Regions from separate parts of the Gordonibacter sp. RACS_AR68 genome, predicted to be linked through region 1. Evidence: predicted binding sites of a transcription regulator. Region 1 holds the regulator's gene; each other region holds the start of a gene.

What was found. Region 1 encodes LexA, which represses DNA repair genes until DNA is damaged. Its sites were predicted from a motif close to CNAACANNTGTTNG; they were not measured.
Region 2: a site for LexA is predicted at 3,084-3,097, ahead of K9U15_RS08055 (DUF1848 domain-containing protein). Genes of this name have one in related genera too.
Region 3: a site for LexA is predicted at 2,554-2,567, ahead of uvrA (excinuclease ABC subunit UvrA). Genes of this name have one in related genera too.

The regions. Positions count from the first base shown of each region.
Region 1 is NZ_JAIPUP010000003.1:3,307-7,534, reverse strand. It holds gene miaA (tRNA (adenosine(37)-N6)-dimethylallyltransferase MiaA) at 1-488, shown strand, start outside; gene hflX (GTPase HflX) at 680-1,999, shown strand; gene lexA (transcriptional repressor LexA) at 2,202-2,840, opposite strand; gene K9U15_RS07220 (ATP-binding cassette domain-containing protein) at 3,650-4,228, shown strand, end outside.
Region 2 is NZ_JAIPUP010000003.1:185,000-189,227, reverse strand. It holds gene K9U15_RS08065 (LTA synthase family protein) at 1-128, opposite strand, end outside; gene K9U15_RS08060 (sodium-translocating pyrophosphatase) at 447-2,564, shown strand; gene K9U15_RS08055 (DUF1848 domain-containing protein) at 3,160-4,228, shown strand, end outside.
Region 3 is NZ_JAIPUP010000008.1:25,893-30,120, forward strand. It holds gene uvrA (excinuclease ABC subunit UvrA) at 1-2,408, opposite strand, end outside; gene K9U15_RS13580 (PTS sugar transporter subunit IIC/EAL domain-containing protein) at 2,733-4,228, opposite strand, start outside.

The DNA of each region.
Region 1 (4,228 bases):
CGAGTGCCGCCATCGTGCCCGCCGCCGACGTCAAGCGCGTCGTGCGCGCCTTCGAGCTGTTGGAGGACGGCACAAGCCTGGCCGAGCAGCGCGCGAAGCTGGCGAGCATCCCACAGCTGGTACCGGCATGCTTCATAGGGCTGTCCGTGGATCCGACGGCGCTCAACGCGCGCATCGACGCGCGCGTCGACGCCATGTTCGACGCCGGGCTCGTGGACGAGGTGGCGCGTTTGCTGCAAAGCGGATTCCGGGACGGCATCACGGCTCCCCAGGCTATCGGGTACAAGGAGGTCGTCGCCGCCCTCGAGGGGGAGACGACGATGGAGGAAGCTGCGTCGTGCATCAAGACGGCCACGCACCGCTACGCGAAGCGGCAGCGCACTTGGTTCCGCAAGGACCGGCGCATCCGCTGGATAGATGCAACCGACCCTGACCCCGCGGCCCAGGCAGCCGAGGCGCTTTCCTTGGTGGGAGGCGTCGTTGCCTGAGCGTTTCCGCAGCAGGGCGAGCTTGTGGTATGATACGGTTCTGCAGGCCGACCCTGCCGAGCCTTCAAGATCGGAGCACCTATCATGCAGACAGCACACGCGTTTCTCTAGCGGTTGCGACCGCGCCCGACTGTCTCCGCACGCCGCCATCCGCGCCGGCGTGTCCCTTCTTGCTTCGAAAGGTTGGCTCCATGTCTGAATTTGAATCCGTAATCACGCGGGGCGCGATCCCCGTTTCCGAAGAGCGCCGCGAGAAGGCCGTGCTGGTGGGCGTCGACCGCCCCGGCGCCTCCTGGCCGCTGGCCTCGTCGCTTGCCGAGCTCGAGCGTCTCGTGGACACGGCGGGCGCCGACGTTGCGGCCGTCACCACGCAAAAGCTCGACGCGCCGAACCCGCGCACGTTCGTCGGCTCGGGCAAGGCCGAGGAGGTTGCCGAGCTGGCACGCGCCCACGCGGCCGATCTCGTGGTGTTCGACGACGAGCTCACGCCCTCGCAGCAGTCGAACCTCGAGAAGGTAGTCGGCAAGGAAGTGAAGGTCATCGACCGCACGGCGCTCATCCTCGACATCTTCGCGCTGCATGCCACCAGCAAGGAGGGCCGCCTGCAGGTGCGGCTCGCCCAGAACGAGTACCTGCTGCCGCGTTTGCGCGGCATGTGGGCCCACTTGGCCTCGAACCGCATGGGCGGCGGCGTGGGCTCGCGCTTCGGCGAGGGCGAGAGCCAGCTCGAGGTCGACCGTCGCATGGTGCGCAAGCGCATCACGTCCATCAAGCGCGAGCTCAAGCACCTGGCCGAGGTACGCGCCATCCAGCGCGAGAGCCGCTACGAGAGCGGCATGTTCAAAGTGGCGCTGGCCGGTTACACGAACGCCGGAAAGTCGAGCCTGCTCAACCGCTTGACGAACGCGGACGTGCTGGCCTACGACAAGCTGTTCGCCACGCTGGACTCCACTACGCGCAAGTTCGAGCTGCCCGAAGGGCGCGAGATCACCGTCACCGACACGGTCGGGTTCATCCAGAAGCTGCCGACCACGCTCATCGAGGCGTTCAAGTCCACGCTCGACGAGATCACGGGAGCCGATCTCGTGCTGCATGTGGTGGATGCGTCGTCGGACGAGTACGAGGCGCAGATCGCTGCGGTGGAGGACGTGCTCGGGCAGATCGAAGCTCAAGATTTGCTTCGCGTGCTCGTATTCAACAAATGCGACCTGCTCGACAAGGAACATTTCGATGCTCTCAAGGCGCGTCATCCACAGGCCCAATTCGTATCGGCGGCAACAGGGGAGGGCATAAGCGAGCTTGTCGGGCATATCGCCCGTGTCGCCTCGGCGCAGGACGAGCATCTCGCCATAGTGATTCCCTACAACCGGGGAGATCTCGTCTCCCTCGCGCACGAGCGTTGCCATATCCTGTCGGAAAAGCACGAGGAGGACGGTACGCACCTCGTCATGTTGGCTGCTCCGTCCTTTGCCGGCCTGTTTCGCCCCTACGTGGCGGAGAAGGACTGTTAGGCACGTCCCTTTCAGAAAGCTGCAAACTACTTGGTTAGAGTAACTCTAACCAAGTAGTTTGCGACCGGATGACGCGATCTCGGATCACCGGTCGGTCTCGGGACGAACGAGCGCCCCTCATCCCAAGGCCGGCGTTTCTCCTGCAGGGGCCGTAATCCAACAGGGCGTCTCGCTCCTTCGGCAGGGCCCCGCAAGGCGTCGCCTACAGGCGACGGAACACCGCCACTACCTTGCCCGCGATGGAGCAGTCGGTGGTGATGATGGGCTCCATCGTGGAGTTCTCCGGCTGCAGGCGGATATGGTCGGATTCCTTGTAGAAGCGCTTGACCGTCGCGCCGTCGTCGATGATGGCCACGACGATGTCGCCGTTGTTGGCGACGGGCTGTTCTTTCACCACCACGTAGTCGCCGTCGTTGATGCCCGCCTCGATCATCGATTCGCCCCGTACCGACAGCAGGAACGACGGTGCATCGCCCACGATGTCGGTGGGAAGCGAGATGGTGTCGGTGATGTTCTCCTCGGCGAGGATGGGGGAGCCGGCCGCCACATTGCCCACGAGCGGCACGTTCACCACCTTGTTGAAGCTGGGCTTGATGACGTTGGAAGTGCTCTCTGCATCGCCAAGCGGATAGGTGAGCGCGATGGAACGCGACTTGAGGGGATCGCGCTTGATGAGCCCCTTGTCCTCGAGTGCTTTGAGGTGCACGTGGACTGTCGAAGGGGAGGAAAGGCCCAAGCTTTGGCAGACCTCGCGCACCGTGGGACCGTAGCCCTTCTCGCGGATGCACTCCTCGATGCAGTCGAGCACCGCCTTCTGGCGTTTCGTCACTTTGTCGGACATGCCCCGTTCCTTTCCCTTGAACGAACAAATGTTTTAAATACGTATTGACATGAACTTTTGTTCGTTCTATTATATATGCGAACAAAGGTTCTACGCAAGGCCTAGGAGGCAGAAAGATGAAGAATTTCGAGATGCGGTGCCCCTTCGATGGCACGTCGGCCCTGCAGCCGGAGTTCAACCGTGTATCCGCAGCCGGGGCTATCATCGAGTTTCCAGGGAGCGGTTCCCAAGGTGCTTGCGCGCCGCTGCAGCATTCGCACGCGCGTCAGGTACCGTCTGCTGCGTGCCGTGCTCGCAGACTTGGCGCTACGGAGATGGCGCGGGTTCTTCGTCATGGCAGTGCGGCAGGTCGCGCTTACGGCCGTGTGAGGCCGTGGCAAGGCGCTCTTGCCGGATGCGTCTTCTCCGTTTTCGCCTTCCTCAGCATTTTCATCAGCTTCTAGCGACTTCGGAACGCCCATGGATACTGCATTTCTGTGACTGCGCGGCATCCTCGCCACCATGGCGCTGCCGTTCCATCGCCTTTCCACCCCGCAGGACCCTTCCTCCTTGCAGGTTCATGTGGTAGACTGCCTTTTGAACCGAAATCCCAGACAGGCTGCTGTGAATGCGGCCTTCGAGAAGGAGACAAGGAACATGAAGTTCTAACGAAAGCCTTCGGGCACCCGCCAGGTCATGCAAGCTCCGCACCGGGTGCGCTTTCGTTGCTGTTCCTTGATGTTCCTATCCCTAGCCTCGCCGTCTCATCGGCGCCAGGTTGCCAGCGCGAAAAGCATTGAATCCGGTGCCTCTCGAAGGGAGGCCCTTCCGTGTTCGTTTCAGCCCGCCATCTTACCTATACCTACGACGGCGCCGATGCCTTGGCGCTCGATGACGCATCCGCCGTGTTCGCGCCCGGCTGGACCGGCGTGGTCGGCCCGAACGGAGCCGGCAAGAGCACGTTGCTCAAGATCGTATGCGGGATGCTCGAGCCCCAGAAAGGAAGCGTTTCTCCGCAGGTCGCAGGATCGTTCTGCGCCCAGTCGACCGATGTCGCGCCAACGGGGCTCGAGGAGTTCTCCTACGACTACCGCCCCGAGGCCGTGCGCCTGCGCTACCTGCTCGGCATCGACGACGCATGGCTATGGCGCTACGACACCCTGTCACATGGCGAGTGCAAGCGTATCCAGATAGCATGTGCCCTCGCAGCCGATCCTGTGCTGCTTGCACTCGACGAGCCCACAAACCACCTCGACGCTGAAACCCGCGAACTGGTGGCGCGTGCGCTTGCCGAGTATCGCGGGACGGGCCTTCTCGTCTCGCACGACCGCGCGTTGCTCGACGGGCTGGTGAGCTCGTGCGTGTTCGTGGATCGAGGGCGTGCTGTGACCGTGCCCGGCACGTACTCT
Region 2 (4,228 bases), 180 kb from region 1:
AGGGCGGCCAGGGAGCCGGCCAGGACGGCGGCGAGCGCAAGGGCGCGCGGGCGCGTGGGAGCCTTGGGCGCCCGCGAGGCGGATGGGGGCTCGGTCGGGACGGCAAGGCGGGTCTGCCGCTCGGTCATTAGGTACTCCTCGGTGAAAGACGATGCCCGTTCGACACGATGCCCGTCCGCGTGCATAAAAGAATGCCCATCATACCGGTTTTCCCGCCGCCCGCACCGCAGGCTCTGGCGAGCGGCACGCGCAGGGGAGAACCGTAACCGTCGAGCAGGCCGATTGGAGCGTACCTCCAGAAAACCTCGATTTCCCCTTCACATTATCTCCGAATCCCCTAAAATGAGGCAGTTGCTATCTTCCCACCTCAATGCCCGGTGCGAAGGCAGCATCGTCAGTAACGGTCGAACCAAGGAGGAAGACACGTGACTACTGCAGTCGCATGGATGGCCCCCGTGTGCGCCTTGATTGGCGTCTGCATGGCGGGCTACCTGGGTTCCTGGGTGCTCAAGCAGGACCCGGGTCCCGACAAGATGAACAACATTTCGCTGAAGATCCAGCAGGGCGCCAAGGCGTTCCTCATGAGCGAGTACAAGCTGCTCGTCATCTTCATGGTGATCGTCGCCATCGTCATGGCCGTGGCGCTGTCGCCCATCACGGCGCTCGCGTTCGTCACCGGCGGCGTCATGTCGGCCGCCGCGGGCTACGTCGGCATGCACGTGGCCACGCGCGCCAACACCCGCACGGCCCACGCCGCCGAGGAGTCGGTGGCCAAGGCGCTCAACATCAGCTTCAAGTCCGGCCTGACCATGGGCCTGTGCGTGGCGTCGTTCGCGCTTCTGGGCCTGTCGCTGTGGCTCATCGCCATGGTGTTCGGCATGGCTGTGGGCGTGGACATCAACGCCGAGCTGGCCGGCCTCATGCACACGAACATCGGCATGGTCGAGGGCTTCGCCACCGGCGCTTCCGCCGTGGCGCTGTTCGCCCGTGTGGGCGGCGGCATCTACACGAAGGCGGCCGACGTGGGCGCCGACCTCGTGGGCAAGGTCGAAGCGGGCATTCCCGAGGACGATCCGCGCAACCCGGCCACCATCGCCGACAACGTGGGCGACAACGTGGGCGACGTCGCGGGCATGGGCGCCGACCTGTTCGAGAGCTACACGGGCGCCATCCTGGCCCCCACCATCCTGGCGGCCACCTTCGGCGCGCTGGGCGGCTACTTCGCCACGGGCGACCTGGTGTGGGCGCTCGTGACCCCGGTCATCATCGCCGGCTGCGGCATCATCACGTCCATCATCGGCCTGTTCGCCGTGCGTGCCAAGGAAGGCGCCGCGCTGCACAAGGCCTTGAACCGCGGCACCTACGTCGCGGCCGGCATCGAGATCGTCGTGATCTTCTGCCTGTTCTACGTGTGGAGCACGCAGTCCGTCGACGCGCAGCCGCTGTGGCTGTTCGGCTCGGTGCTGTGCGGCCTGGTGGCGGGCCTCGCCATCGGCAAGATCACCGAGTACTTCTGCTCCGACAAGTACAAGCCGGTGCATAAGATCGCCGACGCCGCCGACACGGGCGCGGCAACGGTCATCATCGAGGGCATCGGCACGGGCATGCTGTCCACCATCGCCCCCATCGTGCTGGTGGCGCTGGCCATCATCGGCGCGTACACGTTCGGCAACATGGCCTTCCCGCTCGCGTCGGCCGAGGGCGGCATCGCCGTAGGCCTGTTCGGCGTGGGCCTGGCCGCCACGGGCATGCTGTCCAACACCGCCATCACCATCGGCGTGGACGCCTACGGCCCCGTGGCCGACAACGCGGGCGGCATCGCCGAGATGGCGGGCCTGCCCGAGGAGGTGCGCGACCGCACCGATGCCCTCGACGCCGTGGGCAACACGACGGCCGCCATCGCGAAGGGCTTCGCCATCGCGTCCGCGGGCCTGTCGGCCATCTCGCTGTTCGTGTCCTACCAGGCCACGATGCACCATGCCATCCCGAACTTCGAGCTGACGCTCACCGATCCGCTCATCGTTGCCGGCATCTTCATCGGCGCCATGATGCCGTTCATGTTCGCGGCCCTCACCATGGGCGCGGTGTCGCGCGCGGCCCACGCGATGGTTGAGGAAGTTCGCCGCCAGTTCCGTGAGATCAAGGGCATCATGACCTACGAGGCCGAGCCCGAGTACGACAAGTGCGTGGCCATCTCCACCTCGTCCGCGCTGCGCGAGATGATGCTGCCGGGGTGCCTGGCCATCATCGTGCCGGTTGCCATCGGTTGCTTCAACCCGGCCATGCTCGGCGGCTTCCTGGCCGGCGCCGTGGCCACGGGCATGCTCATGGCCATCTTCATGTCCAACGCCGGCGGCGCGTGGGACAACGCGAAGAAGTACATCGAGCAGGGCCATCACGGCGGCAAGGGCTCCGAGGCCCACAAGGCCGCCGTCGTGGGCGACACCGTGGGCGACCCGTTCAAGGACACTTCGGGCCCGTCCATGAACATCCTCATCAACCTGATGACCATCGTGTCGCTGACGTTCGCGCCGCTGTTCATCATGATCCAGGGCCTGTTCTAGATCTTCCTGCGGAAAGAGACGCTCTTCTCGGGGACCTCGGCGCCAAGCCGGGGTCCCCGTTGTTTTCCGGGCGGGGGGGGGTGGCCGCCTCGTGGGCCGAAGGACCGCGCCCTGCCAGCCAGCCCGAAGGGACGCTACGGCTGCTTTAGTGGGGGCAAATGCTCCGACTTCCCCTTTGACGCATAGTCGACGATCGTGATCGTGCCGCATGCGCAAAGCACCTTGCTCATGTCTGCGGCGATTCAATATATGACTGAAAAAGTAATGGACAAAAAGGATCGGTAGTCTATAGATTTTGGACGGAAATCAAGCGGCAGTGAATGCGGCGTTTTCTAAACGCCTGGTAGCAGGCCCGGTGTTTTAACTATCTTTTATCCAGAATAACGACAACTGCCCCTTTTTGTCACGGCACCGTATGCCCCGCACGTTAGGCGGCTGCTTCGAGGACAACTGCACGCGAAGGTCGTCAGATTGTGCCAATCAGCCGATTGTGCGCCAAACAGGGTCAAACAGGGAATAAGAACAAATGTTTGCCCATTGCCGTATTCTATGGTATGTTCGGAGAGCACGCTGTTTCGCAGGAAGGAGGCTGCGCGTGATCGTCAGCGCATCGCGGCGCACGGACATACCCCGGTTCTTCATGGACTGGATGCTGAACCGTCTGGAGGAGGGGTACGCGCTCGTGCGCAACCCTATGAGCCGCACGCAGGTGAGCCGTGTGGCACTCGGCGCAGGGGCGGTGGACTGCCTGGCGTTCTGGACGAAGGACCCCGAGCCGCTGCTCGCGCAATCCGCTCGCCTGGAGCGTGCGGCGCCCGCCCCGTATTTCGTGCAGTTCACGCTCAACGCCTACGGCGCCGACGTGGAGGCGTGGCTGCCGCGCAAGGTGGAGCTCGTGGAGACGTTCCGCGAGCTGGCGCGCGTCCTGGGCCCCGAGCGCGTGGTGTGGCGCTACAGCCCCATCTTGCTCGGCGGCCCCGGCGGACGCTACACCGAGGAGCACCACCTGCGCTACTTCGAGACGTTCGCCCGCAAGCTGGAGGGTTTCACGCACGCGTGCCGGTTGAGCTTCCTGGACGTGTACCCCAAGATCGCGCCCCGCATGCAGGCGCTGGGCCTCTTCGGCGTGCCGGAGGGGCGGAAGGCCGCGCTCGCGCTGCGTCTGGCCGAGATAGGCGCCGCGCACGGCATGGAGGTGGGCGGCTGCGGCGATGCGGCCCTTGCGCAGGCTGGCCTGGCGGGAACCGGCTGCATCGATGCGGCGCTCGTCGCGCGCGTGGCCGGGGTGGATGCGCGGGCTGGCTCGCCGGCGGCGCCGGGGGCGTGTCGCTGCGCGCCGAGCGTGGACATTGGAACCTACGATACGTGCGCCAACGGCTGCGTGTACTGCTATGCGAACCCGGGCGCGCGGCGGGCGGGCGTCGAGCCGGGGCCGCCGAGCCCGGACGGCTATCCGGGGAAGGGCGCCGCGGGCTACGGCGAAGGTAGGGCAGGCGGATGTGCGGCGCCGCGCGGTCCACGGGCCGCACGGGCGGGGGACGGTGCGGCCTGGCGCCTCGCGCGCTACGATCCTGCCGCGCCGATGCTCTGCGACGCCCTGCGGCCGGGCGACGTCGTGACCGAGCGCGCCATGCCGCCGCTGCCGAAGGCCACGCTGCCGCTGT
Region 3 (4,228 bases), on a different contig from region 1:
ATGTTCTTGCCGCGGTACGTGACCTGCAGCGTCTCGCGGTTGTAGCGCGCGCCGCCGCACACCTCGCAGGGCACGTAGATGTCGGGCAGGAAGTGCATCTCGATCTTGATCTGGCCGTCGCCCTTGCAGGCCTCGCAGCGGCCGCCGTTCACGTTGAAGGAGAAGCGCCCCGGCCCGTAGCCGCGCGCCTTCGACTCCTGCGTGCTGGCGAACAGCGCCCGGATGTCGTCCCAGAGGCCTATGTAGGTGGCCGGGTTCGAGCGCGGCGTGCGCCCGATGGGGCTCTGGTCGATGTTGATGACCTTGTCGATCTTGTCCAGGCCGGTGATCTTCTTGTACTTGCCGGAGCGGCGGTGCGCATGGTTCACGCGGTTCGCGAGCGCCGGTGCCAGCGTGTCGGTGACCAGCGAGCTCTTGCCCGAGCCCGACACGCCCGTGACCACGGTGAGCGTGCCGAAGGGAACCTCCAGCGTCAGGTTCTTCAGGTTGTTCTCCGAGGCGCCCGTGAGCTTGAGCGACCCGCGCCGCGGCTTGCGGCGCTTCTCCGGGACGGGGATGGTGCGGCGGCCCGAAAGGTAGTCGGCCGTGAGCGAGCCCTCGAATCTCACGATCTCGTCGGGCTTGCCGGCCGCCACCACCTCGCCGCCGTGCTCGCCCGCGCCCGGGCCCATGTCGATGACGTAGTCGGCGCTGCGGATGGTGTCCTCGTCGTGCTCGACCACGATGACGGTGTTGCCCAAATCGCGCAGGCGCTCCAGCGTGGCGATGAGCCGCTCGTTGTCGCGCTGGTGCAGGCCGATGGACGGCTCGTCCAAAATGTAGAGCACGCCCATGAGGCCCGCGCCGATCTGCGTGGCCAGGCGGATGCGCTGCGCCTCGCCGCCCGAGAGCGTGGCCGTGGCCCGCTCGAGCGTGAGGTAGTCCAAGCCCACGTCCACCAGGAAGCGCAGGCGCGCCTTGATCTCCTTCACGATGGGACCGGCGATATGCTCTTCGGAGCCGTGAAAGGCCAGGCCCTCGAAGTAGTCGAGCGAATCGGCCGCGCTCATCTCGGTGACATCGTGGATGGACTTGCCGCCCACCGTCACGGCCAGGATCTCCGGCTTCAGGCGCTTGCCGCCGCACGTCTGGCACGGCACGATGGCGAAGTACTCCGACAGCTTCTCGCGCTGGTTGTCGGACTGGGCCTCCTGGTAGCGGCGCTGCACGGCGGCGAGCGCCCCTTCCCACTCGATGTACCAGTACGTCTCGCGCCCGTCCACGGTCACGTAGTCCACGCGCACCTTGTCGTCGCCCAGGCCGTAGAGCAACGCGTCGGTGGCCTTCTTCGGCATGTCCTCCCAGGGCGTGTTTTCGTCGGTGCCCATGTGCTTGGCCACGGCGCGCAGCACCTGCGGGTAGTAGTTGCCCGTCTTGAACGGCGCGATGGCGCCCTCGGCCAGCGTGAGCGAGGGGTCGGGCACCACGAGAGAGGGATCCACCTCCTCGCGGCTGCCGATGCCGAGGCAGTCCGGGCAGGCACCGTAGGGGGCGTTGAACGAGAAGTCGCGCGGCTGCAGCTCGTCCATGGAATGGCCGTGCTCGGGGCAGGCAAGCGCGAGCGAGAAGATATGCTCGCCGGCGCCGAGGCCACCCGTAGCGCCGCTCGACTTGCCGCCGCCCTCGCCGAGCGGTTGCCCGTCCTCGCCCAGCACCTGCACGAGCACGCGCCCGTCGGCCAGCTTCGTGGCCAGCTCCACCGCCTCGGCAATGCGGCTCGTGGCGCTCTCCTTCAGCTGCACGCGGTCCACCACCACGTCGATGAAGTGCTTGATCTTCTTGTTGAGCGTGAGCGGCTCGGCCTCGAGCTTCACGATCTCGCCGTCGATGCGCACGCGGCTGAAGCCCTCCTTCTGCAGGTCGGCGAACAGCTTCGCGAACTCGCCCTTGCGTCCGGTGACGACCGGGGCCATGATGATGGCCTTCGCATCGGGAGCGAGCGCCAGTATCTCGTCGGTCACCTGGTCGGTGGTCTGCTTGCGAATGACGCGCCCGCACTCGGGACAGTGAGGCACGCCCACGCGAGCGAACAGCAGGCGCAGGTAGTCGTATATTTCGGTGGTGGTGCCCACGGTGGAACGCGGGTTCTTGCTCGTGGTCTTCTGGTCGATTGAAACGGCCGGTGACAGGCCGTCGATGCTGTCCAGTTCCGGCTTGCTCATCTGCCCCAAGAACATGCGCGCGTAGCTGGAGAGGCTCTCCACGTAGCGGCGCTGGCCCTCGGCGTACATCGTGTCGAACGCGAGGCTCGACTTGCCGCTGCCTGACAGACCCGTGATGACCACGAGCTCGTCGCGCGGGATGATGAGGTCGATGTCCTTGAGGTTGTGCTCGCGGGCACCCTTGATGACGATGGCGTTCTGTCCCATGTGGCTTATCGCTCTTTCTCTTGCGCATCCGCAGCCGGCAGCCGTGCCCCGGCGTCGCGTGCCGTGGGTCGCAAATTAGGCTACCGGGAAACTATCATTTCCGTGCAATCGTTCATTCTAGCGCAGCGCGCGGAAAGAGCCAGCGAAAACATACGTTCGTGTTCCAGCGTTCAAACGATGCGCACAATTCGTTCGCTTTCCAATGCTGCAGCGTGCCGGGAGGGGGGGGGCAGCGGCACTGCCCTCTAGTTCAGCCGCGAGGGTGACGCAGGGCGCGGGATGACGCATCATCCTGAATCATCTACCCCGAAAGAGAAGCTCCCCCTAACGGAGCGTTCCCGTCAGCCGTGCGCGCTCCACCATCTCGTCGAAGGGCAGCGCGGGCGCGTAGAGGTAGCCTTGGAAGTAGGAGCAGCCGAGCGTCTTCAGCACGTCGCGCTGCTCGGCCGTCTCCACGTACTCGGCCAGAACCGTGAAGCCCAGGTGCTCGGAGAGGTCGGCGATGGACGAGACGATCTCGGCGTAGCGCTCGTTCTCCATGACGCCCTTGGCAATGGTCCCGTCGAGCTTAACCACGGAGAACACGCTCGTCTCGAGGTACTGAAACGAGGTGCGGCCCATGGAGAAGTCATCGATGGCCAGCGGCATGCCCGCGTCCGCAACGCGGCGCAGCAGGTCGTGCGCGCCCGCGTCCCACAGCAGCGCCTCGCGCTCGGTGGCCTCCACCACCACGCGGCCGGCATCGAGCCCGCGGGCGCGGAAGGCGTCGATGACGAAGCCGACGGCCGCCTCGTCCTGCAGCATCGTGGCCGTGGCGTTCACGCTCACGCTGAAACCCGCATCGAGCTCGCCCGCATGCGCGAGCGCCTCCGCAGCCTGCGCGTCGGCCAGCGCCCGCTCGAACACGGCGCGCTCGAGCTCGCCGCCCGCACCGGCCTCGCGTGCCAGCTCGATGACGAGCGGCGGGTAGAGCCAGCCGTACACGGGGTGCTCCATGCGAAGCAGGGCCTCCGCGCCAACCGCGCGGCCGTCAGCGTCGAACTGCGGCTGGTAGCGCAGCTCGAAGGCCCCCGCGTCCACGGCGGCCCGCACGTCCTCGGCGAGCGAGCGGGCCACCGCGCCCAGCGAGCCCGCGGCCGTCACGAGCTCGACCGAGCGCCCGGCGCGCTCGTCGTCCTGGAACGACGAGAGCAGGGCATCGTACTGCACCCGCGCGTGGGCGTCGGCCAACCGCTCGTAGCGGCGTAGGAACGGCAGGTAGAGCACCGTGCCCAACACGATGCACGCGAGCTGCAGCACCGCGCCGGCGGGCGAGCCCGTGGCCACCCAGCCGCCCACGAGAGGCGGCGTGGTCCACGACACGTCCACCACCACGGGCGGCACGAGCCCGGCCGCCATGGCTGCGTACGACACCACCATGTTCACCAGGGGCACCGCGATGAACGGCACGAACAGCGCCGGGTTCCACACCACCGGCAGCCCGAACAGCATGATCTCGGATATGTTGAAGCACATGGGCACGGCCGCGAACGCCGAGAGCCGCCGCGCGCTCCTGCGGCGGCCGAACAGCAGGATGGCCGCGAGCAGCGACAGCAGCGCGCCGGCCCCGCCGATAGAGGCGAACACGTCCAGGAACGTCTTCGTCACGATCTGCACGGGCTCGCCGCCCGCCGCGAGCGCCGCCGCGTTGGCGGCCGTGCCGGGCACGAACACGCTCTGCGCCACGCCGTCGAGCATGTTGCCGCCGTGGATGCCGAAGAACCACATGACGTTGTTCAGGAAAAGGTACAGAAGCCCGCTGCCCAACGTGGCCGTGGCCA